DNA from 2 places in the Microbacterium sp. NPDC056569 genome. Region 1 is predicted to be linked to the other one. Evidence: predicted binding sites of a transcription regulator. Region 1 holds the regulator's gene; the other holds the start of a gene.
What was found. Region 1 encodes HspR, which represses chaperone genes until heat shock. Its sites were predicted from a motif close to AAGTTGAGTCNNNNNGACTCAACTT; they were not measured.
Positions count from the first base shown of each region.

Region 2: the regulator HspR is predicted to act here: its motif matches at 4,904-4,928, upstream of ACFQ7C_RS03335 (ATP-dependent Clp protease ATP-binding subunit).

Region 1 is NZ_JBHTUV010000018.1:19,281-34,256, forward strand. Features, by position in the region: gene dnaK (molecular chaperone DnaK) at 1-1,647, shown strand, start outside; gene ACFQ7C_RS17935 (nucleotide exchange factor GrpE) at 1,650-2,267, shown strand; gene ACFQ7C_RS17940 (DnaJ C-terminal domain-containing protein) at 2,283-3,281, shown strand; gene ACFQ7C_RS17945 (heat shock protein transcriptional repressor HspR) at 3,388-3,858, shown strand; gene ACFQ7C_RS17950 (DUF5979 domain-containing protein) at 3,922-7,284, opposite strand; gene ACFQ7C_RS17955 (MmcQ/YjbR family DNA-binding protein) at 7,411-7,827, shown strand; gene ACFQ7C_RS17960 (DUF2252 domain-containing protein) at 7,876-9,276, opposite strand; gene ACFQ7C_RS17965 (AI-2E family transporter) at 9,331-10,425, shown strand; gene ACFQ7C_RS17970 (DUF998 domain-containing protein) at 10,469-11,563, shown strand; gene ACFQ7C_RS17975 (ion channel protein) at 11,570-12,913, opposite strand; gene ACFQ7C_RS17980 (potassium channel family protein) at 13,027-13,815, shown strand; gene ACFQ7C_RS17985 (SHOCT domain-containing protein) at 13,918-14,253, opposite strand; gene ACFQ7C_RS17990 (DUF6325 family protein) at 14,279-14,695, opposite strand; gene ACFQ7C_RS17995 (SHOCT domain-containing protein) at 14,720-14,976, opposite strand, start outside.
Region 2 is NZ_JBHTUV010000002.1:194,532-209,507, reverse strand. Features, by position in the region: gene ACFQ7C_RS03350 (LLM class flavin-dependent oxidoreductase) at 1-426, opposite strand, end outside; gene ACFQ7C_RS03345 (LLM class flavin-dependent oxidoreductase) at 426-1,298, opposite strand; gene ACFQ7C_RS03340 (DUF72 domain-containing protein) at 1,412-2,131, shown strand; gene ACFQ7C_RS03335 (ATP-dependent Clp protease ATP-binding subunit) at 2,331-4,889, opposite strand; gene ACFQ7C_RS03330 (GNAT family N-acetyltransferase) at 5,058-5,429, shown strand; gene ACFQ7C_RS03325 (DUF3817 domain-containing protein) at 5,513-5,977, opposite strand; gene ACFQ7C_RS03320 (MarR family winged helix-turn-helix transcriptional regulator) at 6,037-6,456, opposite strand; gene ACFQ7C_RS03315 (class I SAM-dependent methyltransferase) at 6,546-7,652, shown strand; gene ACFQ7C_RS03310 (hypothetical protein) at 7,656-8,336, opposite strand; gene ACFQ7C_RS03305 (elongation factor G) at 8,505-10,568, opposite strand; gene nrdF (class 1b ribonucleoside-diphosphate reductase subunit beta) at 10,962-11,936, opposite strand; gene nrdE (class 1b ribonucleoside-diphosphate reductase subunit alpha) at 11,972-14,125, opposite strand; gene nrdI (class Ib ribonucleoside-diphosphate reductase assembly flavoprotein NrdI) at 14,110-14,556, opposite strand; gene nrdH (glutaredoxin-like protein NrdH) at 14,559-14,792, opposite strand.

The DNA of each region.
Region 1 (14,976 bases):
ACCGACTGGGGCTTCGACGTCGACGGCAAGCACTGGACGCCGCAGGAGATCTCGGCGCGCATCCTCCAGAAGCTGAAGCGCGACGCCGAGCAGTACCTTGGCGACACCGTCACCGACGCCGTCATCACGGTCCCCGCGTACTTCAACGACGCAGAGCGCCAGGCCACCAAGGAGGCCGGCGAGATCTCGGGCCTCAACGTCCTGCGCATCATCAACGAGCCCACCGCCGCGGCCCTGGCCTACGGCCTCGACAAGGGCAAGGAGGACGAGCTCATCCTCGTCTTCGACCTCGGCGGCGGTACCTTCGACGTCTCCCTCCTCGAGGTGGGCAAGGACGACGACTTCTCGACCATCCAGGTGCGCGCGACCGCCGGCGACAACCGCCTCGGCGGCGACGACTGGGACCAGCGCCTCGTCGACTACCTCATCAAGCAGTTCAAGGACACCACGGGCGTCGACGTCTCGGGCGACAAGATCGCGCTGCAGCGCCTCAAGGAGGCCGCCGAGCAGGCGAAGAAGGAGCTCTCCTCGTCGACGAGCACCTCGGTCAACCTGCCGTACCTGTCGCTGACCGACTCGGGCCCCGTGTCGCTGAGCGAGACGATCACCCGCGCGAAGTTCGAGGACCTCACCAAGGACCTCCTCGACCGCACCAAGAAGCCCTTCGAGGACGTCATCCGCGAGGCCGGCATCAAGGTCGGCGACATCGACCACGTCGTGCTCGTCGGCGGCTCGACCCGCATGCCCGCGGTCTCGGAGCTCGTGCAGCGCGAGGCCGGCAAGGAGCCCAACAAGGGCGTGAACCCGGACGAGGTCGTCGCCGTCGGCGCGGCCCTGCAGGCCGGTGTCCTCAAGGGCGAGCGCAAGGACGTCCTCCTCATCGACGTGACCCCCCTGAGCCTCGGCATCGAGACCAAGGGCGGCATCATGACGAAGCTCATCGAGCGCAACACCGCCATCCCGACCAAGCGCTCGGAGACGTTCACGACCGCCGACGACAACCAGCCGTCGGTCGCGATCCAGGTCTTCCAGGGCGAGCGCGAGTTCACCCGCGACAACAAGCCGCTGGGCACGTTCGAGCTGACCGGCATCGCGCCGGCTCCGCGCGGCATCCCGCAGATCGAGGTCACCTTCGACATCGACGCGAACGGCATCGTCCACGTGTCCGCCAAGGACAAGGGCACCGGCAAGGAGCAGTCGATGACGATCACCGGCGGCTCGTCGCTGCCGAAGGACGACATCGAGCGCATGGTGCGCGAGGCCGAGGAGCACGCCGCCGACGACAAGAAGCGTCGTGAGGCCGCCGAGGTGCGCAACCAGGCCGAGACGCTGTCGTACTCGATCGAGAAGCTCATCAAGGAGAACGAGGACAAGCTCCCGGCCGAGGTGAAGACCGAGGTGCAGGGCGACGTCGACGCTCTCAAGACCGCGCTCGCGGGCGAGGACGACGACGCCGTGAAGGCCGCGTTCGACAAGCTCAACCAGAGCCAGGGCAAGCTCGGCGAGGCGATCTACGCGTCGAGCCAGGCTTCGCAGTCTGCTCCGGATGCTGCCGCCGGCGACGCGGGCGACGGCCAGGCTTCGACGGACTCCGATGAGGACGTCGTCGACGCCGAGGTCGTGGACGAAGAGGACGAGAAGAAGTAACCATGGCGAACAAGGACCACAACCCCGACCCGGTCGAAGAACCGGGCGACGGCGAACAGGTCCGGCCTGAGGGCGAGGGGTCGGAGGCGAACGCCTCCGGCCCCGCGCCGCAGGACGGGCAGGACGACGAGCTGACGGTCGACGACATCCTCGGCGCCCCGCAGAACGTCGACGCCGCAGCGGAGGACGCCGTGCTCGCCGACCTCGAGTCCGCGCTGCTGAACGACCTCAAGCGCCTGCAGGCCGAGTACGCCAACTACCGCCGCCGCACCGAGGAGCAGCGCGAGGTGGAGATCGCGCGCGCCCAGGGCGCGGTCGCGAAAGGCCTGCTCCCCGTTCTCGACGACCTCGACCGCGCCGAGAAGCACGGCGACCTCGAAGAGGGGTCGGCGTTCGCGGCGATCGCGGACAAGCTCCGCGGCGTCGCCGAGCGCATCGGGATCACCACGTACGGCGCCGCCGGCGAGGGGTTCGATCCGCAGCAGCACGAGGCGATCTTCCAGGTGCCGACGCCCGGCGCGACCGAGACCACGATCCTCGAGGTCGTCGAGATCGGCTACCGCCTCGGCACGGTGGAGCTGCGTCCGGCGAAGGTCGTCGTCGCGGTTCCCGCCGAGTAGCCCGAAGGAGGCTCCATGGCCAGTCAGGACTGGTTCGACAAGGACTTCTATTCGGTGCTCGGCGTCTCGAAGGATGTCAGCGAGGCGGACCTCAAGAAGACGTATCGCAAGCTCGCGCGGAAGTACCACCCCGACTCCAACCAGGGTGACGCGGCCGCGGAGGCGAAGTTCAAAGAGGTCAGCGAGGCGTACTCGGTGCTCTCCGACGCGGAGCAGCGCAAGGAGTACGACCAGATCCGTGCGATGGGCTCGGGCGCCCGATTCACTTCGGGCGGTCCGGGCGGCGCCGGCGGCTTCGAGGACGTCTTCTCGATGTTCAACCAGGGCCGCGGTGCGCGCTACCAGAGCGCCGAGGACTTCGACGACATCTTCGCGATGTTCAACCAGCAGCAGGGCGGCACCGGGTTCGGCTCGGGGCGGTTCGGGCAGCCGAGCGGCGGCTATCGCGGCTTCGGCGGCCCGACCCGCGGCGCCGATGTCACGGCGCGCACGACGATCGACTTCGTCACCGCGACCAAGGGCGAGACCATCACGCTGCAGGGCGAGGACGGCAAGCCGTTCAAAGTGAAGATCCCCGCGGGCGTCGCGGACGGACAGAAGATCAGGCTCCGCGGCCGCGGGCGCCACTCGCCCGACGGCGGCGAGAACGGCGACATCGTGGTGCAGGTGACCGTGCGTCCGCACCCGGTGTTCACGCGCGACGGACTGAACCTCAGGGTCACCGTGCCGGTGACGTTCACCGAGGCCGCGCTGGGCGCCACCATCGAGGTGCCGACGCTCGGCGGCGATCCGGTGCGGCTGCGCGTCGCCCCGGGCACGCCCTCGGGGCGCGTGCTGCGCGTCAAGGGGCGCGGCGTCGAGACCGCGAAGGGCACCGGCGACCTCCTCGCCGAAGTCCAGGTGGCCGTGCCGTCACACCTCGACGAGGCCGCGCGCGAGGCGCTCGAGCGGTTCCAGAGCCTGGAGTCGAAGGAGAACCCGCGCGCCGACCTCATGGCCAAGGCGCAGGGCTGAGATGCTTGCCGAGAACAGGAGATCTGGCGAGAACAGGACGATTCCGCGCGAAGCGTCCTGTCCTGGCGGGATCTCCTGTTCTCGTGAGCGATGAGGAGGTGACGAAATGACCGAGGACGACATCGACGAGGATGCCCCGATCTTCGCGATCGCCGTCGCCGCCGAGCTGTCGGGCATGCACCCGCAGACGCTCCGACAGTACGACCGGATCGGACTGGTCGTGCCCGCCCGCACGCAGGGCGGGTCGCGGCGCTACTCGCTGCGGCACGTCGAGCAGCTGCGCGAAGTCGCCCGCATGTCGTCGGACGGCATCGGCCTTCCCGCGATCGTGCGCATCCTCGAGCTCGAGAACCGCGTGCAGGAGCTCCACGGCCGCGTCCGCGACCTCGAGGACCGCATGCGCGCCGAGCTCGAGAAGAGACCGGGCGCGCGTGTGTTCGCCGCCGGCTCCACCGGCTCCGTCGTGACGCTGCGGCACGGCACGCGCGTGCGCCGGGCGACCGAGGTGGTCGTGTGGCGACCCCGCATGCCGATCGAGCAGCCGGGCGAAGCTCCCGACGAGACGCCGGCGGGCTGATTCACGAAGAGGGAGGGGACGGATGCCGTCCCCTCCCTCTTCGCGTGCGCCCGCGGTGGAGCGTCAGACGCGTCGCGCGCGTCGGGTGGCCAGAACCACCCCGAGGGCGATGAGCCCGAGGGCACCCAGCGGCACGAGCGGCGACATCGCGCCGCCGCCGGTCGCCGGGAGCGGACGCGTGGTGGCGGTGTTGGTGAGCGTGAGCTCGGCGAACTCCTGGTCGCGCGTCACGGACTGGGGCAGCGTCACGAGCCCGTTCGCGTCGGGCACCAGCTGCTCGCCGTCGACGGTCCAGGCCGGGTCGCCCCAGTCGACGCCGGGGATGTCCGGCAGCGCGCCCTCGCGTCCCTGGATGATCGAGCCGACCGGGAAGTACGGCGAGTACACCGGCACGTTCGGGGTGAGGCTGAAGCCGGGCTGCGGCTCGTAGTCCCACCACCATTCGATCGGGAACGTCGTGCCGGCGGGAAGCGCGGACGCGCCATCCCCGTCGACCACCTTGGTGACCGCCCAGCGGGTCATCTCGACGGCGGTGTTCGTCACCTCGAGCACCGGCGTCTCGCCGAGCCCGATCGTCACCGAGTTGGAGGGCCGCCAGACCGACTCGCCCCATTCGTACCCCTCCGGCAGCGCCGAGGCGTCCGGCTCCTCCTCCGTGAGGTGGATCACGGTGCCGATCGGAAAGGTGATGGGTCGACCATCAGCGTCGACGGGGCCGACAGGGTCGCCGTTCGCCGGAATCTCGAACCGGCCCACCTCGACGCTCGGGCCAGGAACGAACGCCACGTAGCCGATCGTGAACGAGTCGACGAGCAGGTTCTCGGGATCGATGCCGGCGAGGGACTTGGAGACCTCGAAGATTCCGGTGAGATGAGAGCCGTCGTTGGTGAGGGTTGACGTCACGACGGCTTGACCGTCCGCACCTATCGTGAGCTCGTCCGGCGTGAACACCGCGGCTCTCCAGTCGACCTGCGGCACCGCCGGCGACGGAAGCTCGGCGAACGTCACGGTGGTGCCGTAGGGGAACAGGCGGGTCGCGCCGTCGTCGCCCACCGGACTGACTGCCTCACCGGTGCCCGGAAGCCGCATCACGCCCTCCTGGACCTCGCCGGTGGGGAGCGTCGCGGTCCAGGCGACCGTGAACTCGAGGCCTTCGAGCCCGATGCCGCCGGGGAGGTTGGTGAACCGCTTCTGCAGTTCGAACGTGCCCTCCTTGAGCGCATTGGTCACCACGATCGAGATGTCGCCCGTCTCGGGGATCTCGATGTCGACGATGGCGCCGGTCAGATCCTCCTGCCCCTCGTCGAACGCTGTGGGGCGGTAGATCGTGGGATCGCCGCCGTCGATGCTGACCTCGATGACGGGAAGCGCCCAATCCGCGGGATCGACCGGCTGGCCGTCCAGCGTCGGCAGCAGCTCGGCGAGCTCCAGCGTGTCGGCGCCCGTCTCGAGGTCGGTGATCAGCTGCGGTTCTCCGACGGGGAGGGGCAGTTCTGCACGGGCCGGCGCAGGATCGGTGTTGTAGCTCACGCCGTACCCGAACGCGGAGTCACGCGCCTCGCCCTCGGCTGCTTTCACGATCGTGATGGTGCGCTCGGACTCGACGGGAGTGACGCCATTCGTGAGTTCGACGGCGACCGTGTCGCCTTCCTCGTCGCCGGCGGTGATCAGGAAGGTGCGCCCTGGGCTCCAGCCGATGCTGCTCCACTCGAATCCTGGCGGTGGGGCCGTGCCTTCCAGGTCCTCGGCGAGCACGATACGGGTGCCTGCGGGGAACTGCTCATCGGGGAAGGCGGGTGTGCCGTCGACCGGCACTCGCAGTTCACCGGTGGTGAAACCGCCCTCCGGAGCAGGGAAGAACGCCGCCCACCGGACCAGGACGGTCGTTCCCTCGGGGAAGGGCACCGGAGCGCCGTCGGCAGACAGATCCACGATGGACTTCGAGACGCTGAAGGTGCCGGCGAGCTCGGCCGCCGTGTTGGTGACGACCACCTGCGCGGTGCCGGCTCCGACGATCAGCGGATTCGGCGCGATCGAGACCTCGCCCCACTCCCAGCCGGGCACGGTCTCGGGCGCGATCTCCTCGAAGGTGATCTCGGTCCCCTCCGGGAATCGCTCGCCCGCGGCGACGGGAGTGCCGTCAGCGGGCACCTCGAGCGAGCCGACGGTGACGTTGTCGTCGGGGTCGACGGCGCGGTAGTTGACGGTGAAGGTGGTGCCCTCGGGGAGGTCGGCGGGCTCGATGCCGTCGAGCTCCTTGCGCACGGTGAATGTGCCGCTCGCGTCGTTGCAGGAGATCTCGCCCGAGAACAGGAACGAGTGGACCTCGCCGCCTTGGATGATCACATTCTGGCCGATCACCTGACCGTCCAGCGGCGCGGCGTTCACCGTGACCGATGCGTTCGGCGCATAGATCGAGCCGTCGATGCGGGCCTGCCCGGCGGTCACGGCGACATCGCCGGTGAGCTGCGAGAGGTCCCACACGATGTACGGCGAGTGGACGCCCTGCGGATCCGCCCGCGCGCCGATCACCTCGGTCGTGCCCGCGGGCACCCGGATGACCAGCGGGTTCGCCACGCCGGGCGTCGGTCCGGGCGAGAACTGGATGAGCGATGCGCCCGCGATGTCGGCGTAGTCGACGATGTTCGGCTGGTCCGCGCTCAGCTGCGCGAGCACGACGCGGTCGCCGGCGTCCTCGGCGACGCCCACCGGGTAGCCGATGCCGGTGGTGGGGTCGGCGATGTCGTCGAAGCAGCTCGACGCCTCCTCCCATGACGCGTCACGGTTCGCCTCGACGTAGTCCGCGACGGCGGTCTGCGACGTGTTCGCGGTGTAGATGCTGCCGTCGCCGGCTGCGCCGGCCGGCGGCGCGGCGTTCGTGGGATAGGTCTGATGGGTGGCGTCGATCAGGGGGGTCTGGTCGGCGTTCGAGCGGTTCTGGTTGAGTCGCAGCCAGTCGGCACGGGCGAACGCCTCCCAGCCGCCGTCGCGCTGCACCATCTTGAGATCGCCCCACAGCGCCGGGTCGCTCGTGCCGGCGCTGGTGATGGCGAGGATGCCGGTGCTGTCGGTGCTGTACTCGCCGACGAGGAAGCGCGTCGGATCGCCGTCGACCGTCGGGAGGTCGTAGTCGCCGGTGCCCGCCACCACGTGGACGATGGTGTACTGCCCGCTGCTGCCCTGCACGGTGGCTGTGCGGCCGACGGCGATGCTGCCCTCCGTCTCCTGGTTCTGCAGCAGCGCGTTCTCCCGGGCGTAGACCGTGAAGCCGCCCGCGATCGCGAAGGGGTTCACGGACTCGGGGTAGGCGGCGGCGGCCGGCTGCGGATCGATCGCACCCACGACGACGGCGCCGGTGGCGGCCAGCAGCGTCGCAGTGATTCCCGCGACGACGCGTCGCAGGCGTGAACGGTCGAATCGTGGCATGTGCGAGGCCCCTCTCCCGCCGAAGGCGCGTGGGGTGCACCGCTCGGTAGTCGTACCCTATCGGTCCTGATCAACCGGACAATCGACGGGGTCGACCCGCGCCGACATCGGGCGCAGGATGGAGGAATGGCGACACTCGACGACGTCCGCGCCATCGCGCTGGAGCTTCCGGGAGCGATCGAGAGCATCGACGGGCACCGGGGAGGAGCCTCCTGGCGGACTCCCGCCGGCGCGTTCGTGTGGCAGCGCGGCCCGAGCGCCCGCGACCTCGAGCAGCTCGCGGCGCTCGGGCGCGCCTGGCCGCCGGGCGACGTGGTGGGTGTGCGCACCGACGGCACCCAGGTCAAGGAGGCGCTGCTCGAGACCTACCCCGGCGCATTCTTCACCATCCCGCACTTCGACGGCTACCCGGCGGTGCTGGTGCGCCTGGACAGCATCGAACTCGACCAGCTCCGCGAGGTCGTCACAGACGCGTGGCTGCTCAAAGTGAGTAAGCGCGTCGCGAACGAGTGGCTCGCCGCGCACCCGCCGGCTACCGGATAAAAGGACGCGTTCGAGATCGGATGCCGCGGACCGCAGCATCCGATCTCGTCATGCTGTATCGGTCTGCACGTTCCGGTGCGTGCGGAACAGCTCCCAGTCGGCGCGTGAGAGGTCGGCGTACGCGTAGGCCCACTCGAGGATCGCCTCGCCCGCCACGCGCCCGCCGCCGACGTAGCCCGCCACCGACGACGACAGCGGGGACTGGCCGTGCGCGCGGGCCAGGGTCGCCGCGCACGCGTCGGCGTACCAGAGGAAGGCCGAGTCGTCGAGCTCGTCCATGTCGAACCCGCCCTTCTTGTCGCGGAACTGGCGCACGTAGAAGTCGCGCTGGGCGCCGTACGTCGTGCGACGCACGAAGCCGAGGAAGGGATCCGACACCGACTGGAGGATGCGCTGCATGCCGACCACGCGGCCCCCGTCGCCGTACTGGTCGATGAACCGGGTGACGACCTCCGGCTGCTCGGCCTTGCCGTACTCGATCAGGACACTCCGGCCGGCCTCCTTGCCCTGGAGGAGTAGAACGCCGTCGTCGCCGTCCTGCATCGAGACCACGAAGCAGCGCGTCCCGACGCTGCCCACTCCCACCACGCGGAGGGAGATGTCGGACAGGCGGTACTTCTGCAGCAGGGCGCGGATGTCGATGTTCGCCGACTGCACGTACTGGTCGAAGACGCTCAGCACCCGCTGCTCCGACTCCGCGTCGATGTGGGTCATGGTCGGCGGAGCCTCGACGAAGACGACCCTGCCCTCGTCGTTGAGCTCCGTCATCTTCTTCGCCGCACGCGCGCCGGTGCGCTTCTCGGCCTCCTTGATCGCGGAGTCGATGGCGGCGCGGGTGTCGTCGTCGACCGCCCGCTCGGCGGCCATGGCGTCGAAGCGGTCGTAGTAGCGCTTGAGGGGGCTGCGCTTCGCCCCTGTGCCGATCGCACGCGCATAGACGCGCACCGCGTCCAGTGAGGCCTCACGCACCACGGAGTCGGCGCGTCCGGTCGACTGCCCGGCGATGACGATGCTGGTGACGAGGCGCTTCACGTCCCACTCCCACGGCGCCCAGGCGGACTCGTCGAAGTCGTTGAGGTCGAACACCAGCGTCCGCTGCGGCGAGGCGTACAGCCCGAAGTTCGACACGTGAGCGTCACCGCACGACCCGACGCTGACACCGCTCGACGGCGAGCGGGACAGGTCGGCGGCCATCAGGGCGGCGGTGCCCCGGTAGAACGCGAACGCGCTCGCGGCCATGCGCTCGGTGCGCAGCGGCACGAGCTCGGGGACGCGGTCCTCGTCCTGCGCGTCGAGGATCCCCATCGGGTCGCGGTCGTTCGTCGGCAGCTCCGCGAGCGACTCCCGCGGAGTCCGCTCGCGGGCGGCGCGCCCTTCGGCGACATGGTCGGCGTAGGACGGCAGCGGGGCCCACGTGCGGCCGATGGGCGAGGCGTCGATCGTAGACATGGGCCCAGTGTGGCACTGCGCGGTGGGCGCTCGGAAGAGCGGTACCCTGACGCCGTGACCCGCGCCGCGCAGCCCGCTCCGCCTCCTGCGATCTCGCCGAGCCTGCGCGTTCTCCTGGTGCTCGCCGCGACCGTGGTGGTGCTCGCGGGCGTGTATTTCGCGCGCAGCCTGATCGGCCCGCTGGCACTCGCCATCGTCCTCGTCGTGATCTGCGAACCGGTCCGCAGGCCGCTCGAGCGGCGCGGCTGGCCCCGCTGGACGGGCACGACCGCGGTCATCCTGCTCGCCTACCTCGTGCTCGTCGCGATGGGCCTGCTCCTGTGGGTCGCCGGGGTGCAGTTCGCGGGCCTCGTGTCGGACTACCTCGACCAGCTGCGCGGCAGCCTCGACGACTTCCTCGCGTGGCTGCAGTCCGTCGGGCTGGATCAGCAGGCGACGGATGCTGCCGCCTCGGTCCTCGACCCTCAGGCGCTGCTGGGGCTCGTGGGGAGCATCGGCGGCACGGTGATCGGGGTGGTCACCGCCCTCTTCTTCGTCGTCTCGTACATCATCTTCACGGCGGCCGATGCGGCGCGGTACCGCGATGCTGAGCGGGTCTTCGGCGCCGCGCGTCGTCCGGTGCTCGCCCGGATCGGACGGCTCAACACGGGAGTCCGTCGCTACTACGTCGTGAACGCGTCCTTCGGCGCGATCGTCGCGATCATCGACGGACTGGCGCTCTGGGCCCTGGGCGTTCCCGCGCCGATCGTGTGGGCGGTGCTCGCGTTCGTGACGAACTTCATCCCCAACATCGGGTTCGTGCTGGGGCTCATCCCACCGGCGGTGCTGGCCTTCGTCGTCGGCGGCTGGCCGCTGTTCCTGGCCGTCATCGCCATCTACTGCGTCGTGAACGTGGTGCTGCAGGTGCTCGTGCAGCCCAAGTTCGTGAGCGACGCGGTCGACCTCAGCCTCACGCTGAGCTTCTTCTCGGTCGTGTTCTGGACCTTCGTGATCGGGCCGCTGGGCGCGATCCTCTCCATCCCGCTGACATTGTTCGTGCGAACGCTGGTGCTCGAGGGCGACCCTGGCTCACTATGGCTGCGATGGCTGTCGGGGGACCGGACGGCGACGCCGGCGTCCGCCGCCCGCGATTCCCTCTCCGACTCCTGACCCGCCCCTCGCCCGCACCACCCGAGTCCTCCCGGAGCCTTCGATGACCACCCAGACCTCGCTCGACCGGCCCTCTCCCGAGCGGCCTTCCTCGCCCCGAACCGCCGCGGGCATGCTCGATGCATCCAGCGAGCGGTCGCTCGAGTCGCTCGCCCTCGGCGTCGGCGCGGTCTCCTTCGTCGTCGTCGCCCTGGTGTCGCTGATCGTGTTCCAGTTCCAGGCGGCGCCGATCTCGGGCCCCGGCTCGGTCGGCCAGTTCGCGGCGATCGCCTCGGGCGTCGTCGCGTTCCTGGCCGTGATCGCGGGGCGCTTCGTGGTGCACCGCCACGAAGGCGGTCGCCGCCTGCACGTGCTGGACTACGTGGACGTCGCGGCCCTCGCGTTCGCACACGGTGTGATCGCGCTGCTCGGCTGGACGCTGCTCGCCGTGATCCTCGAGCAGGCGTTCATCGGCGCGGAGGTGTTCGCGCTGCCGGTGCTGATCCTCGCCGGCGCGACGGCGGCGATGAGCGGCTACATCGCCTTCTACTCCGCGACCCACATGGATCTTCAGCTGCTCGCGGTCGTGCTCGCCGTGTTCCTGGTGTTCGGCGTCCTCGCCAGCATGCTCACCGCCAGCGACCCGAACTGGTGGAAGGACAACCTGAGCGCCCTCGGCATGTCGTCGAACGTGTCGGCGTTCGCGTTCAACATCACGATCATCGTCGCGGGCTTCCTCGTGACGACGCTCGCCCGCTACTCGACGCGCGGCATCCCCACCGCGAACCCGAAGGGGATCGGGCGCGTGCGCGTGACCCTGATCGTGCTCGGAGTGTTCCTGGGGCTGGTCGGCGTCTTCCCGGTGGACCAGTTCTTCGCGCTGCACACCGGCGTCGCCTCGGGCATGGTGGCCGCGTTCGGAGTGCTCGTCATCGCGCTGCCGAAGTGGATCACCGGCATCCCGCGGCCGTTCGTCGTGCTGGGGTGGCTGTTCCTCGCGGTCACGCTGCTGCTCGCCGTGTTCTTCTTCGTCGGCTACTACACGCTCACCGCCGTGGAGCTCGTGGCCGGCATCCTCGTCTTCGCGTGGATCGTGCTGTTCATCCGCAACGCGGCCGCGCTCGAACAGGACACGCGCCAGGCGCCGTCGGCGAGCTGAGGCGCCTCAGCGGGCCGAATTCGCTCGCGCCCAGGGGAGGGGCGCCTCCGGGCGCTCCTTCGCGAGGTCGGCGGGGCTGATGAGCATCTCCCGCGCCCTCGTGACGATCAGCCAGGCGGGCAGCACGATGATGCACAGCATCGGCAGCACCGTGATGTCGTCCACGAGCGCGACGGCGACGAAGAGGGCGACCCAGCCGTCGCGCGCGATGGCGAGCACGACGCCGAGGATGCCGCAGGCGACCGCGAGCGACATCGGCAGGCCCGGGAGCAACGCGGCGCCGAGCAGTCCCGCCGCGACCCCGAGGAACACGGCGGGGAAGATGCGGCCGCCGCGGAATCCCGCCGAGGCGGCGACGACCAGCGCCGCGAGCTTGACCAGCAGGATCATCGTGAGCTGCCCGGGCGGGTAGGCGCTCGGATCGGCGAGGAGCTGCTCGCTCTGGTCGAGGCCCTTGAAGAGCGTGATCGGGCCGCCGATCGCGCCGAGCAGACCGAGCACGACGCCGCCGAGGGCGGTGAACAGCAGCGGATGCCGCAGGGCGCGGAACGCGCGGTGCACGAGCGGGAAGAGGTAGACGCCGACGAGCGCGAAGGCGGCGGCGGCGCATGCGACCACTGCGCCGAGCAGCAGATCGAACGGCTGCGGGGCACCGTACGGGTCGAACGGCGCCTGCGCGCCGAAGCCCCCTCCGACGAGGAACGTCGTGACCGATCCCGCGCCGGCCGCGACGAGGGGGAGGAACAGCTTGTCCCAGAGCGAGCCGCCCATCTTGAACTCGCCCACCATCCCGGTGAAGACGAGCGCGGCGGCGACCGGTGTGCCGAAGAGCGCGCCGATGGTCGCCGAGATCGCCAGCGCCCCGATCAGCGCCGGGGGCACCGCTTTGGAGATCCGCGCGAGGATGGCGACGGCCAGCGACACGTTGATCGCGATGATCGGGTTCTCGGGCCCGAGGCTCACGCCGCCGGCGAGGCCGAGGATGACCACGACCACGAGGCCGGGCAGCACCGACAGCTTGAGCGGCGTGGCCGCGAGCTCGGTCGTCGCAGAGTCAGGACCGGCGTGACCGGGCATGAGCCACACCACGAGCCCGACGGCGATGCCGGTGAAGGTGAGGACCGCGAAGATCCACCACGGCGAATCGGGCGCGATCCCGAGGGAGTCCGGCAGGCTCGTCCAGAGCCCGTCGTCGAGCTGGTCGGCGATGAGGTCGACCGCGCGGAGCGACAGTGCGGAGAGGACCCCGATGAGGATCGCGGGGATCGACAGCAGCACCAGGCGTCGGACGGTGAGCTGCGGCCCCGGCGGCGTGGCAGGTGCGGGCGAGGCGGCGGAGGGGCCGGGCATGGGCACACGATAGCGGCCACCGGCCACGACCGCGAGGATCGCGGACGACACGATCCCGCGCGGCGGGGCGCGTCCCGCAGGCCGCACGGGCACCCATGCGCCATGATTCGGCTGTGGACGAGCACACCTGGCACAAGCGCACCTCCGCGCCGCTGATCGTCGCGGGCCTCGCGTACCTCGTCGCGTACTCGTGGCGGGTCATCGCCGACCTGGAGGGTCCGAGCCGGGCCGTCGCGACGACCGTGATCGCCGTGACCTGGGCAATGTTCATCGCCGACTACCTCGTGCGCCTCGCACTGGCGGACAACAAGCGGGTGTGGTTCCGCAAGCACCTCCCCGCCCTCACGTTCGCGCTCGTCCCGGTGCTGAGGCTCGTGCGCCTGCTGCGGGTGCTGACGCGTGTGCCGGGAATGAAGACGACGGCCGGCGGCGTCCTGCGCACGCAGATCCTCGTGTACGGGGTGGGCGCGTCGCTCATCCTCATCTACCTCGCCTCGCTCGCCGTGCTCGAGGCCGAGCGCCACGCACCCGACGCCAACATCACGAGCTTCGGCATCGCCGTGTGGTGGTCGTGCGTGACGGTCACGACCACCGGCTTCGGCGACTACACACCGGTGACGGATGCCGGACGCCTGGTCGGCGTGGGGCTGATGTTCGGCGGTGTGGCGCTCGCCGGGGTGATCACGGCGACGTTGGCGTCGTGGGTGCTCGAGCGCGCCGCGCGCGACCACGACGACGAGGAGCCGGCGACCCGCGCGCAGCTCCGCGCGCTCATCGAGAAGATCGACGCGCTCACCCCGCCCCCGGCGCCCGGTGGCGCTCCGGGCCCCGAGCGCGGTCCAGGCCCGGAGCACGGCGCCGGGCCGATGGGAGACGGCGGCGACGACCGCCCGGGCGGCTGATCGGGGGCCATTGGGGCGGGCGGCGGGGCGCAGCATCCGTCTCCCCCTCACGCAAGAAGGCCGCGTCCCCCGGAGGGTGCGCGGCCTTCTCGACGGTGGGCGTCAGGAGAGCAGCTTGGCCTTCGCGGCCGCGAACTCCTCGTCCGACAGGATGCCCTGAGCGTGCAGCTGCGCGAGCTGCGTGATCTTCGCCATCATGTCGTCCTGTGCGGGAGCAGCCGCCGGCGCGGGCGCCTGTGCGGCCTGCGCGTTGGCGACGGTCTGGGCGGCAGCCTGGTCCATGGCCGCCTGCTGCGCCTGGGCCTCGTAGGCCTGCTGCTGCGACTGGTCGTAGTACTTCTGCTGCTGGTGGCGCGCGACGCTGCCCGAGACGGCCGTCGCCGTGCCGGCGACGACAGCGGTGCGGGCGGCCATGCCGATCAGGCCGGGGCGGCCCATTCTTCCGAGTGGCATGTCTTCCTCCTTACTCGGCGTTCTCGGACAGGAACGCGTTGACGATCGGTGCGGGGATGCCCTCGCGCGCGATGACGGCGCCGCCGGCGTCGTAGAGCGCCGCGGCGAACGACTTCGCCCACAGGAGCTCGACCACGAGGATCGCGGCCGACTTGCCGTGCTCGAGGCTGTCGGCCAGGTACAAGATGTCGTCCTGGCCCGCGAGGCCCGCGAGGTCGAGCGCCGGAGCGCCGTCGTCGATGGTGTCGGAGAGCTCGAGCACCTCGATCTCGCCCTCCGGCGAGCGGCGCGCGAACACGAGGTCGAGCACGTTCACCGTGCCCGAGGCGACGAGGTCGTCGATCGCCTGGAGCACAGCGGGTCCCGGGCGGTCACCATCGAAGCCGATCGCGTAGAACTCGATCGGGCCGTAGTCGAAGGTCGTCATGTCTTCTCCTGTTCCGGTGCCGGCTCAGGCCGCCAGCGCCTTGGCCTTGAGAGCGTCGAACTCGGCCTGCGAGATCGCGCCCGAGTCGAGCAGCGACTTCGCCTTGGCGATGTCGTCGGCGGCGCTCGAGCCGCCGGTGCCCGCCGTCTGGCGGATATACGCGTCCTGCGCCGCGCGGAGCTCCTGCGCCTGCTCGATCGACCGCTTCTGCATGCTGCTTCCACGGGCGATCAAGTAGATCAGCGCGGTCAGGAACGGAACGAAGATCAGGAACAGGATCC
Region 2 (14,976 bases), on a different contig from region 1:
CCAGCTGAGCAGCAGTCCGTCGGATGCCTCTGCACCCGCGCGCCGCATCCGCGGTCCGAGTGCGCCGACCACCACGCGGGCGCCGGTGCGATCGCGGAGGGCGGTGGCGGCATCCGTCACGCCCCCGACGGCCCCCGTGCGCAGCTGCCCCGAGCCGATGCCGAGCACCAGCCGGTCGGCGGGCAGTCCCGCGGATGCTGACACGATGTCGTCGGGGGTGCGACGGTCGATCGGCAGCACGCCGGTGGCGAGCACGAGCCGCTCCGTCGCGCGGGCGGCGGCGCCGAGGACCTCCAGCGCGTCATGCCCCGGGGTGTCGTTGACCCACAGGGCGTGCAGCCCCGCGGCCTCCGCCGCCGCCGCGACGCGTGCGCCGAGCTCGGGGCCGGCCGCCGCCGCGATCCCGATCGAGAGCGCCGCGGTCATCAGGCGCTCGCGTCGACGATCCGTGCGACCTCGGCGGCCGCCCGGTAGAACTCGGCGATGTCGCCGCGCGACGAGGGCAGCAGCACGACGTCGTCGACGCCCGTGTCGAAGAAGCGCTGCGCACCCGCCGCGACCTGCGTCGGGTCGCCCCACAGCGCGCGCTCCGCCGGGTCGGGCTTGTCGCCGACATCGGCGATGGCGCGGGCCTCCGCGTCCGGACCGAACGCGGTGATGACGTAGGCGACCACGTCGTGACCGTCGCCGCGGCCCGCGGCGGCACGCGCCTCACGGATGGCGGCCGTCGCGGTCGCGTACTCGGCTGCGGTGTGCCCGCTGTCGAGCACCGTGCCGTCGGCGACCTCGCCGCTCAGCCGCAGCGTCTTCGGCCCCTCGGCCGCCGCGTACACGAGGGGCGGCGTCGTCGGCGGGTAGTCCAGGCGCACGTCACGGAGCGTGACGTATCGGCCGTCGACGGTCACCTCGTCACCCGCGAGCAGGCCCCGCAATGCGGGAACGTACTCGCGCATCAGGGTCAGCGGAGAGGCGACGCGCGCGCCGACCTGCCCCATCCAGTCGAGCACGCCGTGACCGACGCCCGTAAGCAGGCGCCCTGGGAAGAGCCGCTCGACGGTGGCGATCTCCATCGCGGTCGCCGCCACGTTGCGCAGCGGCATGGGTGCGATCCCGATGCCGATGCGCAGCGCCTCCGTCCATGCGAGGGCCGCGCCCACGGTCGCGAACGAGGACTGCCGGAAGCAGTCCTCCCAGATCCACAGTTCGGGCAGTCCCGCCGATTCGGCGGCGAGAACGGCGTCGCGGAACTCGTCGGGGCTGTGCGTGTACGGGTTGAAGATCGCGCCGATGCGGGTCATGCACCCACTCTGTCAGCGCCCGGCGACACGCGCACGCCGCCATCCGCTAACGCGCGCGTCGCGCAGGCGCAACCCCGTGGCCGCGGCCGATGCGGGTCGATCACGCTGGAGGCATGGCGCGCATCGGCACCTCCGGCTGGGTCTACCCGCACTGGCGAGGCGTGCTGTACCACGGCCCGCAGAGCCGCTGGCTGGATGAGTACATCGCCGAGTTCGACGTCGTCGAGCTCAATGGCAGCTTCTACCGCTGGCCGGCGGACGCGCGCTTCGCCGCCTGGCGCGACCGCCTGCCGGAGGGCTTCGAGATGGCGGTGAAGGCCCCGCGCGGGCTCACGCACGCGCGGCGGCTGCTCGAGCCGGAGGTCTGGATCGAGCGCGTGACCCGCGGGCTCCACGAGCTCCGCGGCCGCCGTGGACCTCTCATCGTGCAGCTGCATCCGGGCATGGAGCGCGACGACGCACGCCTCGACCACTTCCTCACGGCGCTGCCGCGGTGGACGCGGCCGGCCGTGGAGTTCCGGCATCCGTCCTGGACCGCCGAGGCGGTCTTCGCGATCCTCGAACGCCACGGCGCCGCGTACTGCGTCATGAGCGGCGCCCGTCTGCCCTGCATCCTGCGCGCCACCGCCGACCTCGTCTACGTGCGGTTGCACGGTCCCGACCCCGAGAATCTGTACGGAGGCTCGTACTCCGACGACGATCTCGCATGGTGGGCCGAGCGCATCCGCGAGTGGGAGCGCGCCGGCCACGAGGTCCACGCGTACTTCAACAACGATGGCGGCGGCAACGCCGTGCACAACGCGCGGACCCTGAAACGGATGCTGCAGCCATGACGCGCGTGAAGGGCGCCGTGCCCGGAGCACGTCGCCCTTCCGCTCACCTGTCACGAAGCGCCGGCGTGACCGGCACATCATGACAGGTGAGCAGGGGTCGATGGCGCTGTGCCCGGAGCACGTCGCCCTTCCGCTCACCTGTCACGAAGCGCCGGCGTGACCGGCAGATCGTGACAGGTGAGCAGGGGTCGAGACTCGATCAGGCGGCCGCGGCGAACGGCGAACCGGCGACGACCGAGAGCGCCGGGCCGGCAGCATCCACCGTCACCGTCCCGCCGTCGACGAGCGCACCCGTCACGAACAGGTCGGCGATGCGGTCGTCCACCTCGCGCTGGATGAGGCGGCGCAGCGGCCGGGCGCCGTACTCGGGCTCGTACCCGTTGTCGGCGAGCCACGCGACCGCGGAGTCCGTCACCACCAGCGACACCTCGCGCTTCGCGAGCCGCGCGTCGGATGCACCCAGCAGCAGGCGCACGATGCTCTGCAGCTGCGGCTTCTCGAGCTTGCGGAACAGCACGATCTCGTCGATGCGATTGAGGAACTCGGGCCGCATCGCCTCGCGCAGCTTGCCGAAGACGCGGTCGCGCAGATCCTTCTCCGAGCCGAAGCCGGTGGCCCCTCCCCCGTCGGCGAGGAACCCGATGGCACCGCCACGCGACGCGAGGAACTCGGAGCCGAGGTTCGACGTCATCACGACCACCGTGTTGCGGAAGTCGACCGTGCGGCCCTGGCCGTCGGTGAGGCGACCGTCGTCGAGCACCTGCAGCAGCAGGTTGAACACGTCGGGGTGCGCCTTCTCGATCTCGTCGAACAGCACGATCGAGTACGGGTTTCGCCGCACGCGCTCGGTGAGCTGGCCCGCCTCGTCGTACCCGACGTATCCGGGAGGGGCGCCGACGAGGCGCGACACGGTGTGCCGCTCGCCGAACTCGCTCATGTCGAAGCGGATCACCGCCGTGTCGTCGTCGAAGAGCGACCCGGCGAGCGCCTTGGCCAGCTCCGTCTTGCCGACACCCGTCGGGCCGAGGAAGAGGAACGATCCCACCGGGCGCCGGGCATCGCCCATGCCGGTGCGGTTGCGGCGCACGGCCTTGGCGACCGCGGTCACCGCGTCGTCCTGCCCGATCACGCGGTCGTGCAGCTCGTCCTCGAGGGCGGCCAGGCGCTCGCGCTCGGTCTCGGTGAGGCGGTTCACCGGGATGCCGGTGGCCCGGCTGATCACCGCGGCGATCTCGGGCTCGTCCACGATCGCCTCGGTGCGCACCGCGGCGCCGGCAGCCGTGGCCCGCTCGAGGCGGTCCTGCACCTCGGCGATCTGGTCGCGGATCTGCGACGCCTCTTCGTAGTGCTCGGCCGACACCGCGGCGTTCTTGTCGGCCTCGAGGGTCGCGAGGCGCTCGATGAGCCCGCTCACGTCGACCTTCGAGCCGAGCCGCAGCCGCAGCCGAGCACCTGCCTGGTCGATCAGGTCGATCGCCTTGTCGGGCAGCACGCGCTCGGTGAGGTACCGGTCGCTGAGCTCGACGGCGGCACGCAGGGCCTCGTCGGTGTAGACGATGCCGTGGTGCTCCTCGTACGCGGACTTGAGGCCGCGGAGGATGAGCACGGCGTCCTCGATCGAGGGCTCGCCGACGCGTACCGGCTGGAACCGGCGCTCGAGCGCCGGGTCCTTCTCGATGACGCGGTACTCCTTGAGCGTCGTCGCGCCCACGAGGTGGAGCTCGCCGCGCGCGAGGCGGGGCTTGAGGATGTTGCCCGCGTCCATGCCGCCGTCACCGGCGCCGCCCGCGCCGACGACGGTGTGCACCTCGTCGATGAACACGATGAGCTCGCCCTTGTGCTCGGCGATCTCGTCCATCGTCTTGGTGAGGCGCTCCTCGAAGTCGCCGCGGTAGCGGGTGCCCGCGAGCATCGCCGGCAGGTCGAGCGCGACGACGCGCTTGCCCAGGAGCTGCTCGGGCACGGAGCCGTCGACGATCGCCTGAGCGAGTCCCTCGACGATCGCGGTCTTGCCGACGCCGGCCTCGCCGACGAGCACCGGGTTGTTCTTGGTGCGACGGCTGAGGATCTCGATCGTCTGCTCGATCTCGTCGGCGCGCCCGACGACCGGGTCGAGTTCACCGGCGACGGCGCGCGCCGTCAGGTCGGTGCCGTAGGTGTCGAGCATGGGGGTGACGGATGCTGCGCCCTCCGCGCTCGCGGCGCCCTGGGCGGTCTCGCCCGGTGTCACGGTCTCACGGGCACCCTGCATGAGCGCCTCGGCGGTCACACCGGCGCGCGCCAGGACCTGGCCCGCGGGGGTGTCCTGCGCGAGCACGAGCGCGAAGAAGAGGTGCTCCGGGTCGACGTACGTCGAACCCGAGGATCGGGCGACCTGGAAGGCGTGGAACAGCGCCCGCTGCACCGACGAGGTCACGACCGCCCCGTCCACGTCGGCGGCTGCCGTGGCGGCGGGAAGGCGCTCCTCGGTGGCGCGTGCGATCGCGTCGGCGTCCGCGCCGATGCGCCGGACGGCATCGCGCGCCGGTGCCTCGGCGACGAGGATCCGCAGCACGTGCAGGGCGTCGAGCTCCTGCTGGCCGCGGTCCAGCGCATACTTGCCGGCACGCTGCAGCAGCTCCTGGGTGCGGGCACCGAGGTAGCGGCTCAGGTCGATCGAGCGCTCGGCACGCGCGCGCTCGCCCGCGAGGTAGCGCGCCAGGAACTCGTCGAACGAGCTCGCGTCGTCGCCGGCCTGGGGGGTGAAGTCTTCGGGCATTCCATCTCTCCTGAAACTTGAGTGGAGGAGTGTCAAGTCTTGAACTTGACACAAGCATTGTCAAGTTCAACCCTTCTCACCCGCAGGTATTCCCCCGCGGCGGATGTCGCATCCCCGGCGTAACGTCGTCAGCCAGGGGGACCCGCTTCAACGACGAGAGGGAACACGATGGACTGGAAGATCGAGCTCATCTACGTGCCGGTGACGGACGTCGATCGCGCGAAGGAGTTCTACGAGAGGATCGGCTTCAACGCCGACCACGATCAGACGCCTTTCGACGGACTCCGGTTCGTGCAGATGACCCCACCTGGGTCCGCGTGCTCCATCGCCTTCGGCACCGGCCTCGGCAACGACCTCGAGCCCGGCCGTCAGGACACCATCCAGGTGGTGGTACCGGACGCCGACGAGGCGCTGGCGCACCTGCGCGCCAACGGCGTCGAGGGACGCGGCGTCGACGAGCAGGACTGGGGTCGATTCGTGCAGTTCGACGACCCCGACGGCAACACCTGGACGCTTCAGCAGCTGCCCGCCTGGCGCTGAGACCGCATCCGTCATCGACGGCACCGGCACGCGACTCGGCCGCTCCGCTCGCGAACGAGTGGGGCGGCCGAAAGCGGAGGTCGTCAGTCGCGTCCGCCGGGCGGGCCCAGGATGAGGAGCACGACGAACAGCAGCACGACGGCGAACGCGATCAGGGCGCCGAGCACCCAGGGGCGTCGCAGGAACCAGCGCATGAGCCGGTCGTACCAGGTGCCGTCGCGCGGGTCGTCGGTGGCCTCGAGCCGCCACTCTCCGGCGAGGCGACCGCTGCGCTGGAGCCACAGCTCGGCGGGGATCGTGGCGTAGGGGATGACGGCGCTCACGAGCGCGAGCACCGTGGGGCCGGCGTGCCACCGGTTGTTGAGAGCGACGAGGATGACGGTCGCGCCGTACGACAGGAAGATGAAGCCGTGGATGCCGCCGCCGATCGTGACGCCGAGCGCCCAGTCGGTGGTGGCGCGGATGATGAGGCCGGCGATGAGCAGCGTCCATGAGATCGCCTCGAGGATAGCGAGCGCGCGGAACAGGGTGTGGGGGTTGCGGAACACACCTTCAGCCTAACTGAAAGTGTTTCAGGCTTTCTGAAGGTTTTCTGGGCAGCCTCGGCCTACTCGGGCGCCAGCCCGAACGGCTGCTCGTGCAGGCCTTCCAGCGCTGTCGCGAGCCCCGGAGCCCCCGCGGCGAGTCCGGCGTCGAGCGCCGCCAGCCGTTGCTCGGCCGCGTGCAGCACCTCGCTCCCCCGCTCCGTCACGCGCAGATCAGACGCTGCGCCCGCATGCTTGGTCGCGTCTGCCACGAGCCCGTCGGCGACCAGGGTCTGAACCGCGGTGTGCGCGGACTGCACGGTGATCTGCGACCGCCGCGCGAGCTCGCTGAAAGAGATGCCCGGCGTCGCCTCGATGTGGGCGAGCAGTCCGTATTTGCGCGTCGTGAGCCCGAGATCGCGCAGCTGCGCGCCGAGGTGCGCGTCCCACACGGCCGCCACGGTCAGCAGCGAGATGACGGGACTGAACGCACGGTCTGGCACCGTTGAATGCTAGTCCCGCTGCCGCGGGACGGCACGCATTCCCCCGCAGTTCCCGGAACCGGACCCGCCCGCCCGGCTACCGTGGGACGGTGACCTTCTCGCTCGACGCCCTGCGCCGATGGCCCGACGTCGAGGCTCCCGACCTCGTGGCGACGGATGGTGCGGACCGGCTGCTCCTCGACGAGTCCGCCGCCGCGCGCGCCGGCGCCGGCGACAGCGGGCTCGTGGTCATCGGCGACGCCTACGGCGGGCTGACGCTGAGCGCCGCCGCGGACGGCGGTCGCAGCATCCGTGTCCATCAGGATCCCCTCACGGGCGAGCGCGCCCTCGCCGCCAACGCCGAGCGGTTCGGCCTCGTCGACACCTTCTCGTCGCTGCCGCTGTCGACAGACCTGGTGCGGGGCGCGCGCGTCGTGCTGCTGCGGCTGCCGCGCTCGCTCGACGCGCTGCGCGACATCGCGGGGCTGATCGCCGCGCACGCGGCTCCCGACGTCGTCGTGTTCGCCGGCGGTCGCGTCAAGCACATGACCCTCGCGATGAACGACGTGCTGCGCGAGAGGTTCGCGCAGCTCGACGTCACCCACGCGCGCCAGAAGTCCCGCGTGCTCGTCGCCCGTGAGCCCCACGACGGGGCGGATCCTGTGCCGACCCGCGCGACGCACGACGGGATCGTCGTGTGCGCATACGGCGGGGCGTTCGCGGGCGCGACGATCGACATCGGCACGCGGTTCCTGCTCGAGCACCTGCCTCCGCTCGCCTGCGACACCGTGCCCATCGACTTCGCAAGCGGGACCGGCGTGGTGGCGACGGCGCTGGCGCTGCGGCATCCCGATCTCCGCGTGCTCGCGTGCGACCAGTCGGCAGCCGCCGTCGCGTCCGCGCGCGCGACGGCGGAGGCCAACGGCGTCGGCGAACGCGTCGACGTCATCCGCGACGACATGCTGAGGGCCCAGCCCGACGGGACCGCGACGTTCATCGCGCTGAACCCGCCCTTCCACTCCGGCTCCGCGGTGCACGAGGGCATCGCGCCACGCATGTTCGCGGACGCGGCGCGGGTCCTCCGACCGGGCGGCGAGCTGTGGACGGTGTGGAACTCGGGGCTGCGCTACCGGCCCGCGCTGGAGCGGGCGGTCGGGCCGACGCGGCAGATCGCGCGCAACGCCAAGTTCACCGTGACGGCGTCGACCCGCCGCTGACGCCTACTCGCTCGCGTCGGGGGTCGGCTCCGGCGTGGGCCCGAACAGCACCCAGGCGCCGTCCTGGCACTCATAGAACTCCACGGCCGCCGTGTCGATGAAGACATCGCCGTCTGCGGTGCAGGTGTCGTTCTGGGGTGCCGACGTTCCGAGCATCACCTGCGTGCCGGGGGCTCCCGGCGCACCGCTCGGGCCTTGAGCGCCTTCGGCGCCCTGCTCACCCTGCTCACCCTGCTCACCCTGGGGCCCCTGCGCGCCGGCCGGGCCCTGCTCCCCCGTGAGGTTCTCGGCCGCGGCAGCCCGGATGTTCCCCACGATGGTCCACTCCCCGTCCTGGAAGAGGTACACGTCGGAGGTTTCGATGTCGATGTAGACGTCGCCCTCGTATCCCTTGCCGGCCTCGGGCACCCCGGTACCCGCTCGCACGGCGGAGCCTGCGGGGAGGATCTCGGCGAGGACGTCCTCGTACTCCGGCGATGCCGTCGCGGACGCCGACGGCTGGGGCGCGGGCTCGGCCGTGTCGACGGACCGCGCGAGCCACGAGCCCATGAACGCGGCGAAGAACGACAGCAGCACGAAACCGAGGCCGAACCACACCAGCGTCCCGCGCGTCACCGGCGGAGCGGGCTGCGCGCCTCCACTGGCGGGGGCGGCAGCCCCTGCCGAACCCGCCTCTTCGTCCACGGCCAGATCCCCTTCCCAGCACGTCCCCGCAGCACCCGGCTCCCACAGCCGGGTGTCGTTGTGACCACTGTAGGAACGCGGGCGCGCCGTGTCACGTGTTCCGCGGAATTCGGCGCCGCGACGGGCACAGATCGCGCGACGACGACGGGGCGTCACCCGGCGGCGGGGTCACCGGGCGCTGCCCGTCGGCTCGTATCGCTCGGGGACGATCTCGAGCTCGCCGTGACCCGCGGTGAGCGAGCGCAGGTCGAGCACATAGCGCGTGAGCTCCGCATCCGGCACCGTCGCCCTGATCCGCGCACGGCCGTCGTCGCTGCGCTCCGTCGACCCGACCCGGGCGCGGCGGCTGGCGAGGTCGGTGAGCACCGGGCCCTGCAGGTCGGAGGGGACGGTCACCGTCACGCTCGACACCGGCTCGAGCAGGACCGTTCCCGCCTCGGCGAGCGCGGCCTTCACCCCCAGCGAGGCGGCCGTGCGGAACGCCATCTCCGACGAGTCGACCGAGTGCGCCTTTCCGTCATAGAGCTCCACGCGGACGTCGACCACGGGATGCCCCTGCGGCCCGCCCGTCGCCAGCGCGTCGCGGGCACCCTTCTCGACCGCGGGGATGTACGAGCGCGGCACCGCACCGCCCACGACGGAGTCCTGGAACTCGAATCCGCCGCCGGGGGCCAGTGGCGAGACCCGCAGCTGCACGACGGCGAACTGCCCGTGGCCGCCCGATTGCTTCTTGAGCTTCCCCTCGGCACTCGCGGTGCCCGCGATCGTCTCGCGATACGCGACAGGCGCCGGCGACGTCACGACGTGGACGCCGAGCACCCGAGCCAGGCGGTCGACGGCGACCGCGACGTGCGTGTCGCCGAGGCCGCGGAGGATCGTCGCGCCACCGGTGCGGTCGACGATCAAGGTCGGGTCGTCCGAGACGAGCCGCGTGAGCGCGGTCGAAAGCTTGGCGTCATCGGACTGCGACACGGGTTCCAGGCTCACCGCATACACGGCAGGCCGATCGGGCAGGCGTGCGGGCCGCGCACCGGTGCGCGGCCTCGTCCAGAGCAGCGAGCCGGAGGGCGTCCCGGCGAGCTTGGCGACCGCGCCCACCTCGCCGGCGCGCAGCGCGTCGACGGAGAGGTGCTCCGCACCGCGCAGCCGGAAGAGCGCCGGCATCCGCTCATCGACGCCGGTCGTCGCGTTGTGCAGGCGGTCGCTCGGGCGCAGGACGCCGGAGAGGACCTTCAGCATCGCGACCTGACCGACGAAAGGATCCGCGAGGGTGCGGAACACGTGCACGAGCGTCTCCCCGGATGCGTCGATCGCCACCGGCTGCAGTGTGCCGCCTTCGCCCGCCTCGTCGACGCCGATGCGGATGACGCCGTCGCGCGATCCGGGCGGCGGCGCGAGCTCGCACACCAGATCGGCGACCCGGTCGATGCCCGTCCCCGTGACGGCGGAGCACAGCAGCACCGGGACAGCCTCGCCTGCCGCCACTTCCTTGGCCAGCGTGCGGCCGAGTTCGCGCGGTGACGGCTCGTCCCCCTCGAGGTAGGCCTCGAGCTGCGCGTCGTCGTGCGACACGATCTCCTCGGTCGCATCCTGGTGGAGCCGGTGCTCCTCGTCGGCGATCTCGCTCGGGATCGGCTCCGCGTGATGGCGGCCCTTCTCGTCGTACACGAGCATGTGCTCACCGAGCACGTCGGCGATCGCGTGGAATCCCTGCTCCTCGGCGATGGGAAGCTCCAACGGCACGAGTCGCGGGCCGAATGCGGCGCGCAGGTCGGCGAGCACGCGCCGGAAGTCGGCTCGTGCGCGGTCCTCCTGCGTCACCACCACGAGGCGCGGCACGCCGGCGGCATCGGCGGCGGCCCACACGACCCGCGTTCCCGCCGTCACGCCGTCCACGGCGCTCACGACGAGGATCGCCACGTCGCACACCGCCAGAGCCGCGTCGACCGCCCCGATGAAGTCCGGGTGCCCCGGGGTGTCGGCGAGCGTCAAAGCGGTGCTCGTGCCGTCCTCGCCCGACCAGACCAGGTACGCGAGCGAGAGACCGAGTGACACTCCTCTCGCGGCTTCCTCGGGCTCGAAGTCGCACACGGTGGTGCCGTGCTCGACGCTCCCCATCCGCGGGATCGCCCCGGCACGGTGCAGCAGCGCTTCGGCGAGCGTCGTCTTGCCGGAGCCGCCGCCTCCGACGAGCGCGACCGTTCGATGTGTGGGTGAGGACGCGGCTTCCACGAAGACCTCCCGCGACGATGCGGACTCAGGATCGTACGTCCATCGTGGCGGTGATGCCGCGGCGGCACCAGGGCAACGTCGTGCGAGACGGCGGGGATTGACCGGGGGGCCGACGCGAGAATGCCGGCGCCCCCGGTAGCCGCGAGCTCGGGACCCACGGCCGGGGTGCCGGACCGGGGCTCCGGCGCTATCCCCCACTCAAGAGACACACTCCCTAGGGATCTATTACGCGAGTTCTCCGGGCTTTCTCGTGCGAGGGCACGAGGTGGGGATCACGACGACGGCGATCGTCACGCGAAGGCCTGATCCGGGCCGGTTTCGGCGCACGAAGAGGAGGACGGATGCTGCGGCCCGCAGCATCCGTCCTCCATCTCACTCCGTGTCGAGCGGGCGTCAGAAGTCCCAGTCCTCGTCTTCCGTCGCCTCGGCCTTGCCGATGACGTACGACGAGCCGGACCCCGAGAAGAAGTCGTGGTTCTCGTCGGCGTTCGGCGACAGAGCCGACAGGATCGCCGGGTTCACGTTCGTGACCGTCGAGGGGAACATCGCCTCGTAGCCCAGGTTCATGAGGGCCTTGTTGGCGTTGTAGTGCAGGAACTTCTTGACGTCCTCGGTGAGGCCGACGCCGTCGTAGAGGTCCTGCGTGTACTGCACCTCGTTGTCGTAGAGCTCGTAGAGCAGCGAGAACGTGTAGTCCTTGATCTCGTCGCGCTTGGCCTGGTCGACGGTCTCGAGTCCGCGCTGGAACTTGTAGCCGATGTAGTACCCGTGCACGGCCTCGTCGCGGATGATGAGGCGGATCAGGTCGGCCGTGTTGGTGAGCTTGGCGCGGCTCGACCAGTGCATCGGCAGGTAGAAGCCCGAGTAGAAGAGGAACGACTCGAGCAGGGTCGAGGCGACCTTGCGCTTGAGGGGCTCGTCGCCGCGGTAGTACTCCATGACGATCTGAGCCTTCTTCTGAAGGTTCTCGTTCTCGACCGACCAGCGGAACGCCTCGTCGATCTCCTTCGTCGAGCACAGCGTCGAGAAGATCGACGAGTACGACTTCGCGTGCACGGACTCCATGAACGCGATGTTCGTGTAGACCGCCTCTTCGTGCGGCGTGATCGCATCGGGGATGAGCGATACCGCGCCCACCGTGCCCTGGATCGTGTCGAGGAGCGTCAGCCCCGTGAACACGCGCATCGTGAGGGTCTGCTCCTCGGGGGTCAGCGTGTTCCACGACTGGATGTCGTTCGACAGCGGCACCTTCTCGGGCAGCCAGAAGTTGTTCACGAGGCGGTTCCACACCTCGAGGTCCTTGTCGTCCTGGATGCGGTTCCAGTTGATGGCCTGGACGTGGTCCAGGAGCTGGAGCTTCTCGCTCATCTTTCCTTCTTCTCCGAAAATCCCAGATCAGACCGTCACAGGGTGCAGCTGACGCACTCGCTCATGTCGGTGCCCTCCAGCGCCATCTGGCGGAGGCGGATGTAGTAGATCGTCTTGATGCCCTTGCGCCAGGCGTAGATCTGGGCCTTGTTGATGTCGCGCGTGGTCGCGGTGTCCTTGAAGAACAGCGTGAGCGACAGGCCCTGGTCGACGTGCTGCGTCGCGGCGGCGTACGTGTCGATGACCTTCTCGTAGCCGATCTCGTACGCGTCCTGGTAGTACTCCAGGTTGTCGTTCGTCATGAACGCCGCCGGGTAGTAGACGCGACCGAGCTTGCCTTCCTTGCGGATCTCGATCTTCGCCGCGATCGGGTGGATCGACGACGTCGAGTTGTTGATGTACGAGATCGAGCCGGTCGGCGGCACCGCCTGCAGGTTCTGGTTGTAGATGCCGTGCTGCTGGATCGACGCCTTCAGCGCGCGCCAGTCGTCCTGCGTGGGGATGTGGTGGCCGGCGAACATCTCGGCGACCTTGGCCGTCGCGGGCACCCACTCCTGGTCGATGTACTTGTCGAAGAACTCGCCCGATGCGTAGGTCGAGTCCGCGAACCCGTCGAAGGTCTCGCCGCGCTCGATGGCGATCTTGTTCGACGCGGTGAGGGCGTGGAACAGCACCGAGTAGAAGTAGATGTTCGTGAAGTCGACACCCTCTTCCGACCCGTAGTAGACGTGCTCGCGGGCGAGGTAGCCGTGCAGGTTCATCTGGCCCAGACCGATCGCGTGCGAGCGGTCGTTGCCGTCCTCGATGGAGCGGACCGAGCGGATGTGGCTCTGGTCGCTCACCGCGGTGAGGGCGCGGATGCTGGTGTCCACCGTCTTCGCCAGGTCGCCGCCGTCCATCGCCAGGGCGATGTTGAGCGAGCCGAGGTTGCACGAGATGTCCTTGCCGATCTGGTCGTACGACAGGTCCTCGTTGAACGTGGTGGGCGTGTTGACCTGCAGGATCTCGGAGCACAGGTTGGACATGTTGATCCGGCCCTTGATCGGGTTGGCCTTGTTCACCGTGTCCTCGAACATGATGTACGGGTAGCCCGACTCGAACTGGATCTCGGCGAGGGTCTGGAAGAACTCGCGCGCGTTGATCTTCGTCTTCTTGATGCGCGGGTCGTCGACCATCTCGCGGTACTTCTCGGTGACCGAGACGTCGCCGAACGGCACCCCGTACACGCGCTCGACATCGTACGGCGAGAAGAGGTACATGTCCTCGCCGTTCTTGGCGAGCTCGAACGTGATGTCGGGGACGACGACGCCCAGCGACAGCGTCTTGATGCGGATCTTCTCGTCGGCGTTCTCACGCTTGGTGTCGAGGAACCGCATGATGTCGGGGTGGTGCGCGTTGAGGTACACCGCACCGGCGCCCTGGCGCGCGCCGAGCTGGTTGGCGTACGAGAAGGAGTCTTCGAGGAGCTTCATCACGGGGATGATGCCGCTGGACTGGTTCTCGATCTGCTTGATCGGCGCACCCGACTCGCGGATGTTCGACAGCAGCAGCGCGACGCCGCCGCCGCGCTTGGACAGCTGCAGCGCCGAGTTGATGCCGCGGGCGATCGACTCCATGTTGTCTTCGATGCGCAGCAGGAAGCACGAGACGAGCTCGCCGCGCTGCGCCTTGCCGGCGTTGAGGAACGTGGGGGTCGCGGGCTGGAACCGGCCCGAGATGATCTCTTCCACGAGCGCGGTCGCGAGCTTCTCGTCGCCGTCGGCGAGCGCGAGCGCGGTCATCACGACGCGGTCCTCGAAGCGCTCGAGGTAGCGCTTGCCGTCGAAGGTCTTCAGCGTGTAGCTCGTGTAGTACTTGAACGCGCCGAGGAACGTCTCGAAACGGAACTTCTTCGAGTAGGCGAGGTCGTTGAGCTTCTGGATGTACTCGAACGAGTACTTCTCGAGCACGGCGCCCTCGTAGTACTCCTTCTCGACCAGGTAGTCGAGGCGCTCCTTGAGGGAGTGGAAGAACACCGTGTTCTGGTTCACGTGCTGCAGGAAGTACTCCCGCGCCGCGCGCTTGTCGGCGTCGAACTGGATCTTGCCGTCGGCGTCGTACAGGTTGAGCATCGCGTTGAGGGCGTGGTAATCCATGCCCTCGAAGCGTGCCTGTGTCTTGAAGTCGGTCTGCGTCAGAGTTCCCACCATCGTTCCAATCCCGCGTTCACGCGTTCCACATCTTCAGGCGTGCCGAATACCTCTAGCCGGTACAAGTGCGGCACGTGACACTTACGGCTGATGATGTCGCCGGCGAGGCAGAAGTGCTCGCCGAAGTTGGTGTTCCCCGCGGAGATGACTCCGCGGATGAGGCTGCGGTTGCGCTCGTCGTTGAGGAACCGGATGACCTGCTTCGGAACGGCGCCCTTCTCGACTCCCCTGCCCTGGCCTCCGCCATAGGTGGGTGTCACGAGGACGTACGGCTCGTCGACCACGAGCGCCGGATCCGTGGAATGCAGTGGGATCCGGACCGCTCGCGCTCCGAGCTTCTCGATGAAACGTGCGGTGTTGCCCGACACGCTCGAGAAGTAGACCAGCAGTGGCGCGTCCGTCGCGACGCGCTGCGTCACGACCGCCGACATGCTCAGGCCAGACGCGAGGCGAGCTCGTCGATCTTGTCGGGACGGAAGCCCGACCAGTGGTCCTCATCGGTGATGACGACCGGCGCCTGGAGGTAGCCCAGGGCCTTCACCTGCTCGAGGGCCGTGGGGTCCTCCGAGAGGTCGTGGATCTCGTACTCGATCCCCTTGGAGTCGAGTGCTCGATACGTCGCCGTGCACTGCACGCACGCGGGCTTCGTGTAAACCGTGATCGCCATGTCGATTCCGTCTCCTCAGTGCTTCCCCCGGTGGCATCCGGTGCTCGTTCCCGGTAGTCCCCCCACCGGGAGTCCAATACTACATATGGGTACCGACATTCGATAGCACCACAAGGGCTAGTAGTTACATCGGTGTGATTTTCCACCGTTCTCCCCATGTACAACACAGGTTGTCCACGGATTC